Regions from separate parts of the Neorhizobium sp. PAMB6630 genome, predicted to be linked through region 2. Evidence: predicted binding sites of a transcription regulator. Region 2 holds the regulator's gene; each other region holds the start of a gene.
What was found. Region 2 encodes PhoB, which activates phosphate uptake and scavenging genes when phosphate is short. Its sites were predicted from a motif close to TGTCATNNANCTGTCAT; they were not measured.
Positions count from the first base shown of each region.

Region 1 (6,279 bases), 790 kb from region 2:
CCTGAAGATCGGCGACGCCGTGACTGTCAACGTGCTCGGCCGCAACATCACCGCGCGCATCGCCAATTTCCGCCAGATCGAATGGCGCTCTCTTTCGATCAATTTCGTCATGGTGTTTTCGCCCAACATGTTTCGCGGCGCGCCGCATGCGTGGCTTGCGACGCTGACCGACCCCAGCGCCACGCCGGCGCAAGAGGGTGCGATCCTGCGCGCCGTCACCAATGCCTATCCAACGATAACAAGCGTGCGGGTGAAGGACGCGCTCGACATTGCCGAGCAGCTGGTTGGCCAGCTTGCAACGGCCATTCGGGCGGCGGCAGCCGTTGCCCTTATCGCCTCGGTGCTGGTGCTTGCCGGTGCGCTTGCCTCCGGCAACCGGGCGCGCACCCATGATGCGGTGATCCTGAAGACGCTGGGCGGCACGCGCAGCATGCTGATGCGTGCTTTCTCGTACGAATACATGATCCTCGGGTTTGCAACCGCTGTCTTTGCGCTGTTTGCCGGAACGGGTGCAGCCTGGTTCGTGGTGTCTCGTATCATGAAGCTGCCGGCAACCTTCATGCCGGATGTCGCGGTGATCACGCTCGTCTCCGCGCTGGTTCTGACTGTCGGTATCGGCCTTGCCGGCACATGGCGCATTCTCGGCCAGAAGGCAGCCCCCGTGCTGCGCGAGCTTTGATGGCGAAGAACTGCGCAACGGGCGCTCCCGCGGATTAAATTTTCGTCACCTTGCCGAATCGGGCGGCGAGCACTTGAACGAAAAGCCATATGTCCGCATATTTGTCATAGGCTTGCTGAGCTTCGCAGCGGCGCCAGGGGTTTTAACGACCTCGACACCGTAGCAACACCGAAGCTTTAAGAGGACAAAAATGTCTGAACCGTACAACTTCCAGAACCGCGCTGCCCAGGCACGTGCGGGTTCTGCCGAAATGATCGACCAGGGCCTTCGCACCTATATGTTGAAGGTCTACAACCTGATGGCGCTTGGTCTTCTGATCACCGGCCTTGCCTCGTTCGGCACGTGGCAGCTTGCTGTCGATAACGGCCAGCTGACGGCCTTGGGTACCGCGCTTTATGCCAGCCCCCTGCGCTGGGTGGTGATGCTGGCGCCGCTCGGAATGGTCTTTTTCCTGAGCTACCGCATCAACAAGATGAGCATTGCGGCAGCACAGACGGCCTTTTGGGTCTATGCCGGCCTGATGGGCCTGTCGCTGTCCTCGATCTTCCTGGTCTATACGGGCCAGAGCATCGTGCAGACCTTCTTCGTGACGGCTGCCTCCTTCGGTGCCCTGTCGCTTTACGGCTACACCACGAAGCGTGACCTGACGGCCATGGGCTCGTTCCTGATCATGGGTCTCTTCGGCCTGATCATCGCCTCTGTCGTCAACATCTTCCTTGCTTCGTCGGCCCTGTCCTTTGCGGTTTCGGTGCTCGGCGTGCTGATCTTCGCGGGCCTCACCGCCTATGACACGCAGAAGATCAAGGAAATGTATTTCGATGGCGACGATGCAGCCGTGATGGGCCGCAAGGCAATCATGGGCGCGCTGACGCTTTACCTCGACTTCATCAACCTCTTCATGTTCCTGCTGCAGTTCCTGGGCAACCGGAACAACTAATCAGCCAGACAGGCAGACAATCGAAGGCGGCTCTCACGGGCCGCCTTTTCTGTTGCCCGGCGGGGGAAGACCAGCATCTTGCAAGGGGATGCCCGGCACCTTACTGTCGCATAGTCTCACCTGAACCGGCAGTGTTTTCATGTCCTTGCGCCTACGCGACGTCACCCTTTCCGACATTCCCGGCATCACAGACATCTACCGGGAGAGCGTTCTCTACGGCTCGGCAAGCTACGAAATCTCAGCACCAGACGAGGCTGAAATGCGCGCCCGTTTCGAGGCCGTGACTGAAAAAGGCTATCCCTATATCGCCGCCGAAGACGAGGCCGGCAGATTGCTCGGTTATGCCTATGCATCCGCGTTCCGCACCCGTCCCGCCTATCGCTGGCTGGTGGAGGATTCGATCTATCTCGCACCGGAGGCCCGAGGCCGCGGCGTCGGCAAAACGTTGCTCACAGAGCTTATCACGCGCTCGACAGCGCTCGGTTTTCGCCAGATGGCAGCCGTCATCGGCGGCGCAAGTGCGGCATCCGTTGCGCTTCACACAGCGCTGGGCTTCACGATGGTCGGCACGATGAAAGGCACCGGCTACAAGCACGGCGCATGGCTGGACACGATCTTCATGCAGCGGGATCTCGGCGAGGGCACCACAAGCGATCCGGACGCCGAGACTTATCCCGGCACGCTGTTCAAGGGCTGATCAGCACCAGTCTCCCATCGGGCAGTACCCTGCCCTGAGTGCGCGAAAAAAATCAATCGACGAGCTTCAGCACCTTGTCGAACACCTTCAGCACCTGCGGCAGCTCATGGCCGCGCTTCAGGATCATGCCATGGGTGTTGAGAACACTGAACGCGCCCTGCTTTCCCGCAAGCTTGGGGTTTTTCTCGATGCGGTAGAGCGGCATTTCGCCGGAGCGTTTGAAGATCGAAAACACCGCCTTGTCCTTCAGGTGATCGATCGCATAATCCTTCCATTCGCCCTCGCCCACCATGCGGCCGTAGATGCGCAGGATCGCATCCAGCTCGCGCCGATGGAAGGTGATGGGGATCGGATCGCTGTTCTGGCGGTACTGGTTAAGTTCAACGACCACGGACCCTTCAGGGGTGCGGTCGCGTCCGTAAACATCTGGCTGATCGGTCATCAATGCTCCCAACGCCATGTAACACTGGAATGACAGTGTGCCTCAGCCGGTGAAAAAATCAACCCGGCAGGCCATGCAAAAGGCACAGGCAGCAGGAGTTGCCGCCTGCCCTGACAATTCTCTTCTTCTGCCCGATTTTGGACAAAACACTGCCGAAATTGGTGAGCAAGTTGACGCTCGACAGTTGGCGCGGTGCGCCATTTGGCCCGGCTGGACGTGTTGACCTTACCCCCAGCCCCCCAACATCTTCGGCCGGGCCTCCCCTCCCCCTCTTGAAAACCAATCGAACCGCAAGCGCCCGAAGGCATAAAGGCCTTGCGGCTGGTGCATTGACATGCCGACGATCTTTGCCGACACTCCCTCGCATTCACCAGGGGGGTCCCGCCAAGGGGCTGAGATACTGCTGGGCTTTGAAAAAGGCAGCGCAGTGACCCGTTGAACCTGATCCAGTTCATACTGGCGTAGGGACGGTGCGCGCTGCAGATGCCACAAATCCTGTCTTGCAGGATCGCGGCAGGCGTTTCTCCATCTTTCCGGCTGACATGACTGGGTCTCCAACCCTTGGAGCCTCACGATGAACATTGCCCGACCTTTTCCCACCCCCGAAGTCACCACCGGCCCGCTGCCGGCCTCGACCAAGATCCACCTTTCCGGAGACCTCTATCCCGATCTGCGCGTGCCGCTGCGCCAGATCGCGCTGCACCCGACAGCCGGCGAACCGCCGGTCCATGTCTACGACGCCTCCGGCCCTTACACTGACCCATCGGCCACCATCGCCATCGATACCGGTCTCACCCGCCCGCGACACGACTGGCTGATGGCGCGCGGCGATGTGGAAGCTTACGAGGGCCGCCCGGTGAGTGCGGCCGACAACGGTTTCGTCAGCGGCGACAGGCTGACGCCGGAATTTCCCGTGCGCCACTCTCCCCTGCGGGCGCGGGGCGGCAAGGCCGTCACGCAGCTGGCCTATGCCCGCGCGGGCATCATCACACCGGAAATGGAATTCGTCGCCATTCGCGAAAACCTTGGCCGCAAGGCAGCACAGGAAGCGCTGGTCCGTGATGGCGAAAGCTTTGGCGCCCATATTCCAGACCATGTCACGCCGGAATTCGTGCGCGCCGAAGTGGCGGCGGGTCGCGCGATCATTCCCGCCAATATCAACCACCCGGAACTGGAGCCGATGGTGATCGGCCGCAATTTCCTCGTCAAGATCAATGCCAATATCGGCAATTCCGCCGTGACTTCGTCCATGGCGGAGGAGGTGGAAAAGATGGTTTGGGCCATCCGCTGGGGCGCCGATACGGTGATGGACCTGTCGACCGGGCGCAACATCCACAATATCCGCGACTGGATCATCCGCAATGCGCCGGTGCCGATCGGCACCGTGCCGCTCTATCAGGCGCTGGAAAAGGTCGGCGGTATCGCCGAAGACCTGAGCTGGGAGGTCTATCGCGACACACTGATCGAACAGGCCGAACAGGGCGTCGATTATTTCACCATCCATGCCGGCGTGCGGCTTTCCTATATCCATCTCACCGTCAACCGCGTCACCGGCATCGTCTCGCGCGGCGGCTCGATCATGGCCAAGTGGTGCCTGCACCATCACAAGGAAAGTTTTCTCTACGAGCATTTTGACGAGATCTGCGACATCGCCCGCGCCTATGACGTTTCGTTTTCGCTGGGCGATGGGCTGCGCCCGGGATCGATTGCCGATGCCAATGATGCCGCACAATTTGCCGAACTTGAAACGCTCGGCGAGTTGACAAAAATCGCCTGGGAAAAGGACTGCCAGGTGATGATCGAGGGCCCCGGCCACGTGCCGATGCACAAGATCAAGGAAAACATGGACAAGCAGCTGAAAACCTGCGGCGAGGCGCCCTTCTATACGCTGGGGCCGCTGACCACCGATATCGCGCCGGGTTACGATCACATCACGTCTGCCATCGGGGCAGCCATGATCGGTTGGTTCGGCACCGCCATGCTGTGTTACGTCACGCCAAAGGAGCATCTCGGCCTTCCCGACCGCAATGACGTGAAGGTCGGCGTCATCACCTACAAGATCGCGGCCCATGCCGCCGATCTCGCCAAGGGGCATCCGGCCGCACAATTGCGCGATGATGCACTGTCACGCGCCCGCTTTGAATTCCGCTGGGAGGACCAGTTCAACCTCTCGCTCGATCCGGAAACGGCCCGCTCCATGCATGACGAGACCCTGCCGAAGGAGGCGCACAAGGTGGCGCATTTCTGCTCCATGTGCGGCCCGAAATTCTGCTCCATGCGGATCTCCCACGATATCCGCGCCGAGGCGCAAAAGGAGGGGCTGGAAGCGATGGCGGCGAAATACCGCGAAGGCGGCGATCTCTACATGCCTGTTGTTGCCGACTAGCGGTCCGCTGTCCCGGCGGCCCGGCGCCGGTGCTTCGACACGGCAGACAGCATATGTCGCGTTGCAGCATTTACAGCCGCCTCCGCCTCTGCTCCATTGAAGGCGGGCATTCTTTCGCCCGCCTTCATCCTGATTGCATTGGAGCCGTCCCCCGTGAGTGCGCAATTTTACCAACCTGTCGATGCCGCCGAAGTGCCGCGTTTTGCCGGCCACTCCACCTTCATGCGCCTGCCGGCGGTCACTTCTGCGGATGGTCTCGATATCGCGCTGGTCGGCATTCCCTGGGATGGCGGCACAACGAACCGGGCGGGCGCCCGCCATGGGCCGCGCGAGGTGCGCAACCAGTCAAGCCTTATCCGGCGCGTGCATCATGTCTCCGGCGTCGAGCCGTTTTCCATCGCCAATGTCGCCGATGTCGGCGATGTCTCGGTCAACCCCATCGACCTCATGGATGGTCTTACCCGCATCGAAGCCGGCATTGCCGCGATTGTTGCCGCCGGCGCGCTGCCGCTTGCCGTCGGTGGCGATCACCTGACGACGCTGCCGGTGCTGCGGGCGGTCGCCAAAAGCCGCCCGGTCGGCCTCATCCATTTCGATGCCCATACCGATACCAATGACAGCTATTTCGGTGGCAATCGCTACACCCACGGCACGCCCTTCCGCCGCGCCATCGAGGAAGGCCTGCTCGACCCGAAACGCATGGTGCAGATCGGCATTCGCGGCTCGATCTATGACACGACCGACCATGACTGGGCCAAAAGCCAGGGCATCCGCATCATCTATATGGAGGAATTCGTCGAGCGTGGCGCAGCCTCCGTGATGGAAGAAGCCCGCGCGATTGCCGGCACCGGTCCGACCTATGTCACCTTCGACATCGACAGCATCGACCCCTCGATGGCGCCAGGCACCGGCACGCCTGAGATCGGCGGTTTTTCCACCCGCGAGGCGCAGGCGCTGGTGCGTCTGTTGGCCGGTGTCGATATCGTTGGCGCCGATGTGGTGGAGGTTGCACCGCCCTTCGATCTGGCCGGCATGACGGCGCTTGCCGGCGCCAACATCCTGTTTGAACTGCTCTGCGTGATGGCGCCCTGCATCGAGCGGCGTCGCGGTGGCTAGCGGATCGCGCCCGCCTCTTTAA
Region 1 is NZ_CM177836.1:314,490-320,768, reverse strand. Features, by position in the region: gene AC4CWF_RS01450 (ABC transporter permease) at 1-679, shown strand, start outside; gene AC4CWF_RS01445 (Bax inhibitor-1/YccA family protein) at 930-1,616, shown strand; gene AC4CWF_RS01440 (GNAT family N-acetyltransferase) at 1,756-2,313, shown strand; gene AC4CWF_RS01435 (DUF2794 domain-containing protein) at 2,366-2,755, opposite strand; TPP riboswitch at 3,118-3,241, shown strand; gene thiC (phosphomethylpyrimidine synthase ThiC) at 3,330-5,141, shown strand; gene speB (agmatinase) at 5,295-6,257, shown strand.
Region 1: the regulator PhoB is predicted to act here: its motif matches at 2,774-2,790, upstream of AC4CWF_RS01435 (DUF2794 domain-containing protein).

Region 2 (6,279 bases):
CCGCCCTCGCCCTGGATTGGCTCGATCAGCAGCGCTGCGGTGTTTTCGGTGATGGCCGCCTTCAGCGCGTCCATGTCGTCAAACGGCACCTGGTCGAAACCGGGCGCCTTGGGCCCAAAACCTTCCATGTATTTTTCCTGGCCGCCGGCAGCAATCGTCGCGATCGTGCGGCCATGGAAGGCGCCTTCGAAGGTGATGATGTGGAATTTTTCCGGGTGGCCCTTGGAATAATGGTAACGACGCGCCGTCTTGATGGCGCATTCCAGCGCTTCCGCACCGGAATTGGTGAAGAACACCTTGTCGGCAAAGGTCGCCTCGGTCAGGCGGCGGGCAAGCCGTTCCTGCTCGGGAATTTCATAGAGGTTGGACAGGTGCCAGACCTTGTCGGCCTGGTCCTTCAGCGCCGCGACCAGATGCGGATTGGAATGGCCGCAGGAGGTCACGGCAACGCCTGCGCCGAAATCGAGATATCGCTCGCCCGTTTCCGTCACGAGCCAGACGCCCTCGCCGCGCACGAAACGCAGCGGAGCCCGTGCAAAGGTGTCGAAAAGTGCGGCTTCAGCCATGGCGACATCACTCCTTGGGCAACGATAATCCCTTGTGGCGGCACGGCCGCCGGAATTCAAACCAGAAACTAAAAATGCCGCCTTAAGCGGCGGCTGGCGCACTATCGGCATTTCAGGATCAACTGTCAACAAATCGCTTGAATTTCAGGGGATTTCCGCTGCGTGAGGCTGGCTTGCGCGAAGCTTTTGCGCTGTGACAAAAAAGACTCGCCTTAAAAGCAAGTTGGGGAAAACCCTGAAATCGATTCGCCGCGATTCCGCCGACTCTTGTCAGCGAGTCCCGGGGTCGATAGGTTAAAGATCAATTACTAGACTGCATGCGGCGGAACTAGTCACCAAGCACATATATATGGTATGTCCGGCAGGAAATCTTCCCGCCGGCAGGTGAGCGATTCTGTCCGCACAGCCCCTACGGCGGAGAGATGGCATGAACTGGACGGACGAGCGCGTCGAGAGACTAAAGCGGCTTTGGGCCGAAGGCCTGAGCGCAAGCCAGATCGCAACACAGCTGGGCGGCGTCAGCCGCAACGCCGTGATCGGCAAGGTACACCGTCTCAACCTGCCAGGCCGCGTCAAGGCCGGCGGCACGCAGGCAACGGCGCGCACCGCGCCCAAGCGCACCACCTCTGCTCCGCGCGCCCCGAACTTTGCGGCCCGCACCACAACCAATCCTGCCCGTACCACACCCCATGCGGTTGGTGTTGCCGTGGTAGCGCCGGAAGTCGAGGCCGTACAGCCGACGGAATTCCGCGCCCCGAGCAATGTCGTGGTACCGATGTCGCGTAAGCTTTCGCTGACGGACCTGACGGAACGCACCTGCAAGTGGCCGATGGGCGATCCCCTGAAGGACGACTTCCACTTCTGCGGTTCGGATTCTGCCGATACCTCGCCCTACTGCAAATATCACGCTCGCCTCGCCTACCAGCCGGTCAACGAGCGTCGTAAGGCTGCCAACATCTCGGCTGCTGCCCGCGCCTGATATCTTTTCGAGCGTTTGCCGCTCAGCACTCTGAAAACGGGCCTCGCGCCCGTTTTTTTGTGCCTGGAGACACCCTGAAAAAGCCGACAAAAGAACGCCCGGAGCCAAGAGCCGCCGGGCGTCAAAACCGTGTTTCATCAGACGTGACGAACGCGCTTCAGGCTTCCATCGAATATCCGGCGCCGCGCACGGTGCGGATCACATCCTGCATGTTGGAGAAGTTGAGTGCCTTGCGCAGGCGCCCGACATGCACGTCGACGGTGCGTTCATCCACGTAGATATCATGGCCCCAGACGCCATCGAGCAGCTGCGAGCGTGAATAGACGCGGCCCGGCGAGGCCATCAGAAATTCCAGGAGGCGGAATTCCGTCGGCCCAAGCCGCACTTCGCGGCTTTTACGGTGAACGCGGTGCGTCTCGCGGTCCAGCTCTATATCACCGCAGCGCAGCACGCTGGAGAGAACCTCGGGCCGAGCACGTCGCAGCATGGCCTTCACCCGCGCCATCAGTTCCGGCGTCGAGAACGGCTTGACGACGTAATCGTCGGCACCGGTGGCAAGGCCCCGCACCCGTTCGCTTTCCTCACCGCGTGCCGTCAGCATGATGATCGGCAGCCGTTCGGTTTCCGGACGCATGCGTAAGCGCCGGCAAAGCTCGATGCCCGATACGCCCGGCAGCATCCAGTCGAGGATCAACAGATCCGGCAACCGTTCCTGGAGGCGGATCTCCGCCTCGTCTCCGCGCAGGATCGTCTCGACCTCGTAGCCTTCGGCCTCGAGATTATAGCGCAGGAGGACGCTGAGAGCTTCCTCGTCCTCCACAACCGCAATTTTGGGCAGCATGGTTCAGGCACTCCGTCAGTATGGCCTTACTCGGCCACAGCACCAAGCGTGTTGGACGTATCGTCCTTGGGGCGCTCGCCTTCAGGCTGGGCACCTGTTGCGATGTAATAGATGGTTTCGGCGATGTTGGTGGCGTGGTCGCCGATGCGCTCGATGTTCTTGGCGCAGAACAGAAGATGCGTGCACGACGTGATGTTGCGCGGATCTTCCATCATGTAGGTCAACAGCTCGCGAAACAGCGAGGTGTACATCGCGTCGATTTCCTCGTCGCGCTGGCGAATGGCTTCGGCCTTCTGCACGGAACGGCTGGAAAACACGTCCAGCACTTCCTTCAGCTGAACCAGCGCAAGCTCCGACAGGTGTTCCAGGCCGCGAGCAAGCTTGCGCGGCACGCCGGTGCCCTGCACTGCGATGACGCGCTTGGCAGTGTTCTTGCCAAGGTCGCCGACGCGCTCCAGATCGGCAGCGATACGCAGCGTTCCGATGATTTCGCGCAGGTCAGCCGCCATCGGCTGGCGCTTGGCGATGGTGATGATCGCCTTTTCCTGGATCTCGCGTTCAGCGTGATCCAGGATCACATCGTCGGAGATGACCTTCTGGGCAAGCGCGCCATCGGAATTGACCAGCGCCCGCACGGCATCGCCGCACATCTGCTCGGCAAGGCCGCCCATTTCGGAAATCCGGCGGTTCAGATATTTCAGGTCTTCGTCATAGGCCGAAAGGATGTGCGAAGGCATATTTGGCGTCCTCGGATAGGGGTGTCAGCGCAAGGGCATGGGTGTAACGGCAATCAGCCGAAGCGGCCCATGATGTAATCCTGCGTACGCTGATCATCCGGGTTGGTGAACATCTTGTCCGTGTCGTTCTCCTCGACCAGCTGGCCGAGATGGAACATGGCGGTGCGCTGCGACACGCGGGCCGCCTGCTGCATCGAGTGGGTGACGATGACGATGGTGTAATTGCTGCGAAGTTCGTGGATCAGCTCTTCCACCTTGGCCGTCGCAATCGGATCGAGCGCCGAGCAGGGCTCGTCCATCAGGATGACCTCAGGCGAAACGGCAATGGCGCGGGCAATGCAGAGGCGCTGCTGCTGGCCACCGGAAAGGCCGGTGCCAGATTCCTGCAGGCGGTCCTTTGCTTCGTTCCAGAGGCCCGCACGCTGCAGGCTTGCCTCGACGATCTGGTCCATGTCCGCCTTGTTGCGGGCAAGGCCGTGAATGCGCGGACCGTAGGCGATGTTTTCGTAGATCGACTTCGGGAACGGGTTCGGCTTCTGGAACACCATGCCGACGCGGGCGCGCAGTTCCACCACGTCGATCGACGGATCGTAGATATCGTCGGCATCGAGCGTGATACGCCCGGTGACACGGCAGCTTTCGATCGTATCGTTCATGCGGTTGAGGCAACGCAGGAAGGTGGACTTGCCGCAGCCCGAAGGGCCGATCAGCGCCGTCACCGTGTTCTCGCGGACATTGAGGTTTACGTCGAAGAGGGCCCGCTTCTCGCCGTAATAGACAGAAACGTCCTTGCCCACCATCTTGTAGGAAACGTCATTCATTTTCTGATCCAGAGCCTTTTCAACTGCTGCTTCCGACATCATGTTCATGGTCCGGGTCCTTCTACCAACGCCGTTCGAAGCGACGACGCAAGAGGATTGCGCCAACATTCATTGCGATCAGGAACAGGAGCAGGATGATGATTGCTCCCGAGGTGCGCTCCACGAAGGCGCGTTCCGCCTCGTTAGCCCACATGTAGATCTGCACCGGCAAGGCCGTCGACGGATCGAGCGGCGTGGTCGGGTAGTTGGCGACAAAGGCGACCATACCGATCAGGAGAAGCGGCGCGGTTTCACCGAGCGCGTGGGCCAGACCGATGATGGTGCCCGTCAGGATGCCCGGCATCGCAAGCGGCAGAACGTGATGGAAGATCGTCTGCATCTTGGAGGCGCCAAGCCCGAGCGCTGCTGCCCGAATGGACGGGGGCACAGCCTTCAGCGCCGCACGCGTGGCGATGATGATCGTCGGCAGCGTCATCAGGGTCAGCACCAGGCCGCCGATCAGCGAGGCCGAACGCGGCAGGCCCATGAAGTTGATGAACACCGCAAGACCGAGAAGGCCGTAAACAATCGAGGGAACGGCTGCCAGGTTGTTGATGTTGACCTCGATGAGGTCCGTGAAGCGGTTCTTCGGGGCGAACTCTTCAAGATAGATGGACGCGGCAACGCCGATAGGCAGAGCCAGAACCAGTACGATCAGCATCATGTAGAACGAACCGATCAGCGCCACACCGACACCGGCTGCTTCCGGACGGCTGGAGGCGCCGTTCACAAAGATGCCCGTGTTGAAATGCTTGGCAAGCGTGCCGGCCTCGGCCATCTGCTTCATCCAGCCAACCTGCTGGTCGGAGATCTTGCGGTTGCTCTCGGTCACGTCGAGATCGATCTGCCCCTTGAAGGCGGAGTCGAGATCGCCGGCTGCCAGAAGACGCACGCTCTGCGTCGTCCCGATGATCGAGGGATTGGCAACCACGAGGTCACGCAGCTGGGCACGCACGCTGTCTGACAGCATCTGGCCCACTTCGCGCATCTTGGTGCGGTCGTTTTCGGCAACGCCGAGCACTTTGGCGAGCGCATTGCGGGCCAGCACCGGATAGTTCGCCGTGAGGAGTTTCTGCGGATTGGTTGCCCGCTCATTGTTGGGATCGATCACCTGCTCGGAAAACTCGATTGGCACCGTGATCATCGTCTGCTGGAACGCCGTATAGCCCTTGGAGACGACCGAGGTCAGCAGCATGAACAGGAAGATGAGGCCGAAGAGAATGGCGGCGATGCCATAGGCGCGGAAACGACGTTCGGCGGCGTAACGACGCTTGATGCCGATGTCGCGGCGCACGCGGGGGCGTGCGGCGGCCGGAGTGGCCGAAGGCGTGACAACCTGGCTCATTCGTACTGCTCCCGGTATTTGCGCACGATATAGAGCGCGTAGATGTTCAGGCAAAGCGTGATGGCAAACAGCGTGATACCAAGCGCAAAGGCAACAAGCGTCTGCGGCGAGGTGAACTCCAGATCGCCCGTCAACTGGTTGACGATCTTCACCGTTACCGTTGTCATCGGCTCAAAGGGATTAAGCTGCATGCGGGCGGCAACACCGGCGGCAAGCACTACGATCATTGTCTCGCCGATGGCGCGCGAAGCAGTCATCAGGAGGGCGCCGACGATGCCCGGAAGAGCGGCCGGCAGGATGACGCGCTTGACCGTTTCGGACCGTGTGGCACCAAGACCGAGCGAACCATCACGCATGGCACGCGGCACAGCGGTGATGATGTCATCCGACAGCGAGGACACATAGGGGATCAGCATGATGCCCATGACGAAGCCGGCGGTCAGCACGCTCTGCGCCTGGATAAAGCTGGTATAGTTTCCAGTCGTCAGGCCTGCGATCTGCGCGGAGATATCGCGCAGGAAAGGTCCAACCGTCGTCAGCGCGAAAAAGCCGTAGACGATGGTGGGAATGCCGGCGAGCACTTCGAGAAGCGGCTTGACGATGGCGCGCAGCCGCGGCGAGGCATATTCGGCCATGTAGATGGCCGAGAACAGGCCGACCGGCACGGCAAACAGCATGGCGACGAAGCCGATATAAAGCGTACCGAGCAAGAGCGGGATGAGGCCGAACTGGCCTTCCGAACCGCCAGAACCGGCCGCCGCAAAACGCGGATCCCACACCGTTCCGAAGAAGAATTCCCAGGCCGGCACGGCATGGAAGAACTGCGTCGCTTCCGTCAGCATCGAGGCAACGATGCCGACAGTGGTGAGGATGGCAATGGAGGAGGCAACGATAAGGCTGCCCAGAATGACATGTTCGACGCGGTTGCGCGCCCGGAAACGCGGCTTGATC
Region 2 is NZ_CM177836.1:3,433,916-3,440,194, forward strand. Features, by position in the region: gene AC4CWF_RS16345 (aspartate aminotransferase family protein) at 1-566, opposite strand, end outside; gene AC4CWF_RS16350 (GcrA family cell cycle regulator) at 994-1,545, shown strand; gene phoB (phosphate regulon transcriptional regulator PhoB) at 1,703-2,386, opposite strand; gene phoU (phosphate signaling complex protein PhoU) at 2,413-3,123, opposite strand; gene pstB (phosphate ABC transporter ATP-binding protein PstB) at 3,177-3,992, opposite strand; gene pstA (phosphate ABC transporter permease PstA) at 4,006-5,328, opposite strand; gene pstC (phosphate ABC transporter permease subunit PstC) at 5,325-6,279, opposite strand, start outside.

Region 3 (6,279 bases), 930 kb from region 2:
TATCGGCTCGGCCGACATGATGCCGCGTAATCTCGATCGGCGCGTCGAAACGCTGGTACCGCTGATCAACCCGACTGTGCATGAGCAGGTGCTGTCGCAGATCATGCTGGGCAACCTGATTGACAACCAGCAGAGCTACGAGATATTGGCCGATGGAACGTCGCGCCGTATGGAAGTCCGAAAGGGCGAGGAACCTTTCAACGCGCAACACTATTTTATGACCAATCCCAGCCTTTCGGGGCGTGGGGAAGCCCTGAAGTCAAGTGCGCCGAAGCTCATTGCCGGCGTCATGTCCGGACGCAAGAAATAGTGATGCATGGTACGATCTGAAGCTCAGGGGCGTCTCCCCGGAAGCGCTCCTGTTTCCGTTGTCGACATCGGTTCCAACTCGGTCCGTCTGGTCGTTTACGAAGACCTGTCGCGCGCGCCTGCCGTTCTGTTCAACGAAAAGGTTCTGTGCGGTCTCGGCAAGGGGCTCGGCTCCAACGGGCGCATGGACGAGGAGGCGGTGGCGCGCGCGCTGCATGCTCTCCATCGGTTTCGTGCGCTGTCGGATCAGGCGCGGGCCACGCGGATCTTCGTGCTGGCAACCGCTGCTGCCCGCGAGGCCAGCAATGGTGCGGCCTTCATCGCCGAGGCGCAATCCATTCTCGGCCAGCCCGTGCAGGTTCTCTCCGGCGAGGAAGAGGCTTATTATTCGGCGCTCGGCGTCATCAGCGGCTTCAACGGCGTCGATGGTATTGCCGGTGATCTCGGCGGCGGCTCGCTCGAACTGATTGACGTCAAGGGCCGCGAATGCGGCAAGGGCATCACGCTGCCGCTCGGTGGGCTTCGCCTTTCGGAAACATCCGGCGGTTCGCTTACCAAGGCGCGCACGCTGGCGCGCGCCCAGCTGAAGGATGCAAAGCTTCTTTCGCGCGGCGAGGGGCGCATCTTTTATGCCGTCGGCGGCACGTGGCGCAACATTGCCAAGCTGCACATGGAAATGACGCAGTATCCCTTGCACATGATGCAGGGTTATGAGCTGCCGCTGGCCGACATGCAGAATTTCCTCGAACTGGTGCTGACCGCCAGGGACAGCAAGGACGGTGCCTGGCAGTCGGTGTCCAAGAACCGCCGGGCGCTTCTGCCCTTCGGCGCGATTGCCATGCAGGAAGTGCTGTCCGCCATGAAGCCCTCCCGCGTGGTATTTTCCGCGCAAGGGGTGCGCGAAGGTTATCTCTACGCGCAGCTGCCGGATGACGAACAGCAGCTGGATCCGCTGCTGGTGGCGGCAGACCAGCTGGCGATCCTGCGTGCCCGCTCGCCCGAACATGCCCGCGAGCTTGCCGACTGGACCGGACGCATGGTCGCCCATTTCGGCATCGAGGAAACCGAAGAAGAAACCCGCTATCGCCAGGCGGCCTGCCTTCTCGCCGATATCAGCTGGCGCGCACATCCCGATTACCGGGGCCTGCAGGCGCTGAACCTGATTGCCCATTCCTCGCTTGCCGGCATCACGCATCCCGGCCGCGCGTATCTGGCGCTCGCCAATTATTACCGTTTCGAAGGCCTGCACGACGATGGCGCCACCGGCCCGCTGTCGCAGATCTCCACGCCGCGGCTGCTCAGCCTTGCAAAACTGCTCGGCGGCCTGCTGCGCGTCGTTTATCTCTTCTCGGCCTCGATGCCCGGCATCGTTGACCATCTGTCGTTCCGTCGGTCGAGCAATCCGGATCTCGATCTCGAATTTGTCGTGCCGCACGAGCATGCCGATTTTGCCGGCGAGCGGCTGGATGGCCGGTTGCAACAACTGTCGAAGCTGACCGGCAAGCGGCTGGCCTTCGTCTTCGAATAGGACGCCGACCCGATCACGAGGCGCGGGGCAGGTCCGCGCCTGTTTCGGCGGCTGCGACACGCCGCAGGGCGAAAACGCCGACCGGCTCGTCGCGCCCTTTGACTATGTGTTCCCCTTGCGGCTCTGCCACCACATCCGGCGGCAAGACCAGCCGCTGAAGAAGATCAGCCGACACCAGATGCGGTTGCTTCAGCGTCTTGCAGAGGCTCTCGATGCGGGAGGTCGTGTTCACGACATCGCCGAAATAGGTGATCTTGTGGTGGAAGACGCCAATCTCTGCCGTCACGACAGAGCCGCCATGCAGCGCTGCCGACAGTTGCGGAACAAGGCCGTACTTCTCCAGCCACCAGTCGCGGTCACGGTCGATCTCGTCGAGCATGTCGTAGAGGCAGCGCACGCAACGGGCATCTTCCACACCCTCCTTCATCGCCCAGGTAACAATGGCGCAGTCGCCGACATAATCGTCAATTTCGCCCTGGTGGTGCCGGACATGCTGGGCAAGGGCTGCAAACACCGCGCCGAGGAAGGCTTGCGCCTTGAGGTCGCCGAACTGGCGGGCATAGGCGCTCGAGCCCACGACGTCGAGAAACAGGAATACTCGCTCCTCCTCGACCGGGTGCCGGTAACGGCCGGTCAGCAGGCTCAGAAACACACGGCGCCCCAGCAATTGGCGGATGCGCAGGACGGTAATGCCGAAGAAGAACATGACCAGAGTGTAAAGAAACGCCGGCGGGCGAATGAGAAGCACATCCTTCCAGCCGGCGTCGAGCAGCCCAAGTGTCTTCATCAACGCGCCGGTCAAGGCAAAGCCGCTGCCGGACAGGATGAAAAAGAGGCCAAGGCTGGAGAGGATGTAAGCGGGAGTGGCCAGTCGCCGCACACGTTCCAGCAGTCGCGGCATCAGCAGTCCGCTTTCGAAGGCAATGAGCGGAAGGCTGCAGGCCAGTGCATAGATGGAGCCGATATAGAGCGGGCCCCGCGCTTCAAACAGCAGGATGTAGATGACGCCCGTACAGGCGATGATGGCGATCAGCAGTGTCCAACGCAGGACCCGAAACAACGGCCTCCCGCGCACGCTTGTTTTGACAGGTTCGCGCATGAGCCTCCCGTGGCACGGTCTCCCTCGGGCGGGATCCCACTGTGAGGTCGACGCCGGTCACGCCACGATAAGGGACCGGCGGGTTTGCGCAAGTGCAGAAATGGGCGCCGGCAGGCGGCGCCCATTGTCAGTCTTTCCAGAGGCTTACTTGGCCGTCAGAAACGTGCCGACGTCGAGCAGCACGAATTCGTTGTCGTCGGCTTTGTCCAGCGCGCGGCCGGCCGAGAAGGGCAGGTTGTTGTCATTGCCGACGATGATGTGGCTGGCATCCACCACATCGACATTCTCGATCGTCACGAAGGGCATCGTGTAGACACCGTTCTCGCTGCCCTGCATGGCCTTCTTGTCGGGATCGGCGATGTTCATGAGGTCGATATACCCGATCTTGCGGGCGGCCTTTCCGACGTTTTCGTTCGACATCTCGATCTTGTAGATACGCTTGTGCTTGGCCGGTGCATCAAAGCAGGTCGGTTCCGGCTTTTTCGGGTCGGCGCAAGCTTTAGCGGCAGAGCCGGCGCCATTGTCACGCTCGATGACGAGGGCCGTGGTGGCGTCCACCATGTTGAAATCGCCGATGGCAACGCCGCCTTCGCTCAGCGGATAAAGCCAGCTGCGGCCGGTCCAGGCCTTGGAGGCGGCATCCAGCTCGATGACGCGCAGTGCCGTCTGGCCGTCGGTCTTTTCCACTGAACCGTCTTCGAGGAACAGCGGGCCTTCCAGCAGGCCGTAAAGCTTGGCGCCGTCCTTCGACATCGCAAGACCTTCAAAGCCGCCGGAGCGCTTCAGGTTGAATACCGGCATTTTTGCCGCGGGGTTAGCCGGCAGGCTGACCAGCGCATTGTCGGGCGAGGTGACCGGCTTGCCGTCAACCACGGTTGCAATGACATCGGTCAGCCGGCCCTCGATGTCGAATTTCAGCACGTAGGGGCCGAATTCTTCGCCGACAAAAAAGCCATCTGCCACCGGCTGGATCGATTCGACGTCGAAATCGGCGCCGGTGAGATAACGCTTGTCAGCGCCTTCCATGGCAATGGGGAAGGGGGCCTTCTTGTCCGGGTCTGAGAGGAACACGGTGCCGAGACGTTCCACCTTGCCGGCGGCCCAGTCGATCTTGATGTGATGCAGCATCAGCATGGTGTCGCTCGAATTATTCTTCGAGCCGAAACCGTTGTCCGACAGCGTCCAGAACGTGCCGTCCGCCATCGTCTTGATGCCGGAAAAACCCTGCAGCGGCTGGCCATCGAAGGGCAGCGACAGACCGGTCAGGCGTGCGCCGTCCTTGCCGGGAATGCTGGCGAGTTTTTCGGTGCGCTTGCGGTCGGCGGTGGTGAACTTGCCGGAGGTCTTGAGCGTTGCCGGAGCATCGGCCGGTGCGGCAATCATCGTGTTGGCCGGCAGCACGGCCTGCGAGACGAGCTTGGCCGGAAAGGCCTTTTCTTCGGCGTGGGACTGTACCGCCAAAACGGCAACCAGTGCGACGGAGGCAAGGAGAGTTCGGATCATGGAACACCTGTGCATGAGAGAAGAGAACAATCTCCTCCTACGTGCAGCAGATGACGCCACCATCACGCCAGATTGAAATTCCGATGAAATTTCAATGACAGAGCCGCGTGCCCGGCCAACTGGGTCATGCGGGCAGTTTGCCGGCCCTGAACAGGCCGGCCGGGATCAGGCTGGCACCGATCCGGCGGCCATGTCCACCGTCTCGACCTTCTTGTCGATGAAGCGCAGGGCAACTTCGCCGGAAATGAGTTTCAGGGCCGGTTCGCCGAACAGTTCACGCCGCCAGCCGGAAAGGGCTGCCACCTCGGCCTTTTCGCCTTCGGTGGCGATCTTGTCGAGATCGTCGCTGTTGGCGATGACTTTTGCCGCCACGCCATGTTTTTCAGAGATCAGGCGCAGCAGCACCTTCAAAAGCTCGACAGCGGACTGCGCGCCTTCCGGCGTATGCGAATGTTTTGGTGCCTGCGGCATGTCGGTTTTCGGAAGCGCAAGGGCGGTGTTGACGGCGTCGAGGATCGCCGTGCCCGACGACGAGCGTTCCCAGCCCTTCGGAATGGTGCGCAGGCGCCCCAGCGCCTCGCTATCCCTCGGCTGCTGCTGGGCGATTTCGAAGATCGCATCGTCCTTCAGCACGCGCGAGCGCGGCACGTTGCGGCTGCGCGCCTCGCGTTCGCGCCAGGCGGTCACATATTTCAGCACCGCCAGTTCCTGCGGCTTGCGCAGGCGCGATTTCAGCCGAAGCCAGGCATCGTCGGGATGCATGTCATAGGTCTCGGTCGATTCGAGAACCGCCATTTCCTCGGCAACCCAGGTGGTGCGGCCTTCGCTTTCAAGCTTTGCCTTCAGGCTGAGATAGATGTCGCGCAGATGGGTGACGTCGGCCAGCGCATAATCCAGCTGCTTGTCCGACAGCGGCCGGCGGCTCCAGTCGGTAAAACGCGAGGACTTGTCGATCTGGACGTTTTTGGTGCGCTGGACGAGCTGATCATAGGAGATCGAATCGCCAAAACCGCAGACCATGGCGGCGACCTGCGTATCGAAGATCGGATGCGGGATCAGCTTGCCGAGATGGTAGACGATTTCCAGATCCTGGCGCGCCGCATGGAACACCTTGACAACAGATGTATCGGCCATCAGCTCGAAGAACGGAGTCAGATCGATGTCCTTGGCCATCGGATCGACGATGACTTCAAGATCCGGGCTTGCCATCTGAATGAGGCAGAGAATCGGCCAGAAGGTGGTTTCGCGCAAAAACTCCGTATCGACGGTGACGAATTCGGATTGGGCGAGCTTGCGGCAGGCATCTTGAAGAGCGGCAGTTGTTTCAATCATCAGCTTCGGTCGTCAGGCACAGAGGAAAGGTGGTTTAACCTTCCTTTCCCTTTCACCTGCCGATGTCAACAGAGACGGAAGTCTTGCGCACCATCATTGCAAAGCCGCAGCGATTATTCCGCGGTAACCGGGGCGTCCTCATCCGACCGGCCGGTACGCAGCGCCTCGATGTTGTCGCGGTGAACGATCTCATAGGGTTCAAAATAGAGGATGGATCCTTGCGCCAGCTCCGGCGCGACGAAATCGAAAAGCCTCGTTTCGTCAATCGCGGGATCGTCGATCTCGGCCATCAGCCGCTCGAGATAGGCGCGGTTGGCGTGGATCAACTCGGGCCCGTATCCGCCGTCTGCAATGCGCGCCTCGCTGCCGTGATTGGGCAGGATGCGCCTGATCGGCAGTGTCGAGAGGCGGTCGAGTTCCCCGATATGGCGGGCAATGCCCAAAGGCTCGGAAATATACGTGATCGTGTCTTCCAGCGTATCGCCGGCCAGCAGCAACTGTTCGTCGG
Region 3 is NZ_CM177836.1:2,505,008-2,511,286, reverse strand. Features, by position in the region: gene AC4CWF_RS11985 (RNA degradosome polyphosphate kinase) at 1-310, shown strand, start outside; gene ppx (exopolyphosphatase) at 317-1,837, shown strand; gene AC4CWF_RS11975 (adenylate/guanylate cyclase domain-containing protein) at 1,851-2,936, opposite strand; gene AC4CWF_RS11970 (esterase-like activity of phytase family protein) at 3,081-4,439, opposite strand; gene rnd (ribonuclease D) at 4,605-5,771, opposite strand; gene AC4CWF_RS11960 (MBL fold metallo-hydrolase) at 5,885-6,279, opposite strand, start outside.
Region 3: the regulator PhoB is predicted to act here: its motif matches at 4,523-4,539, upstream of AC4CWF_RS11970 (esterase-like activity of phytase family protein).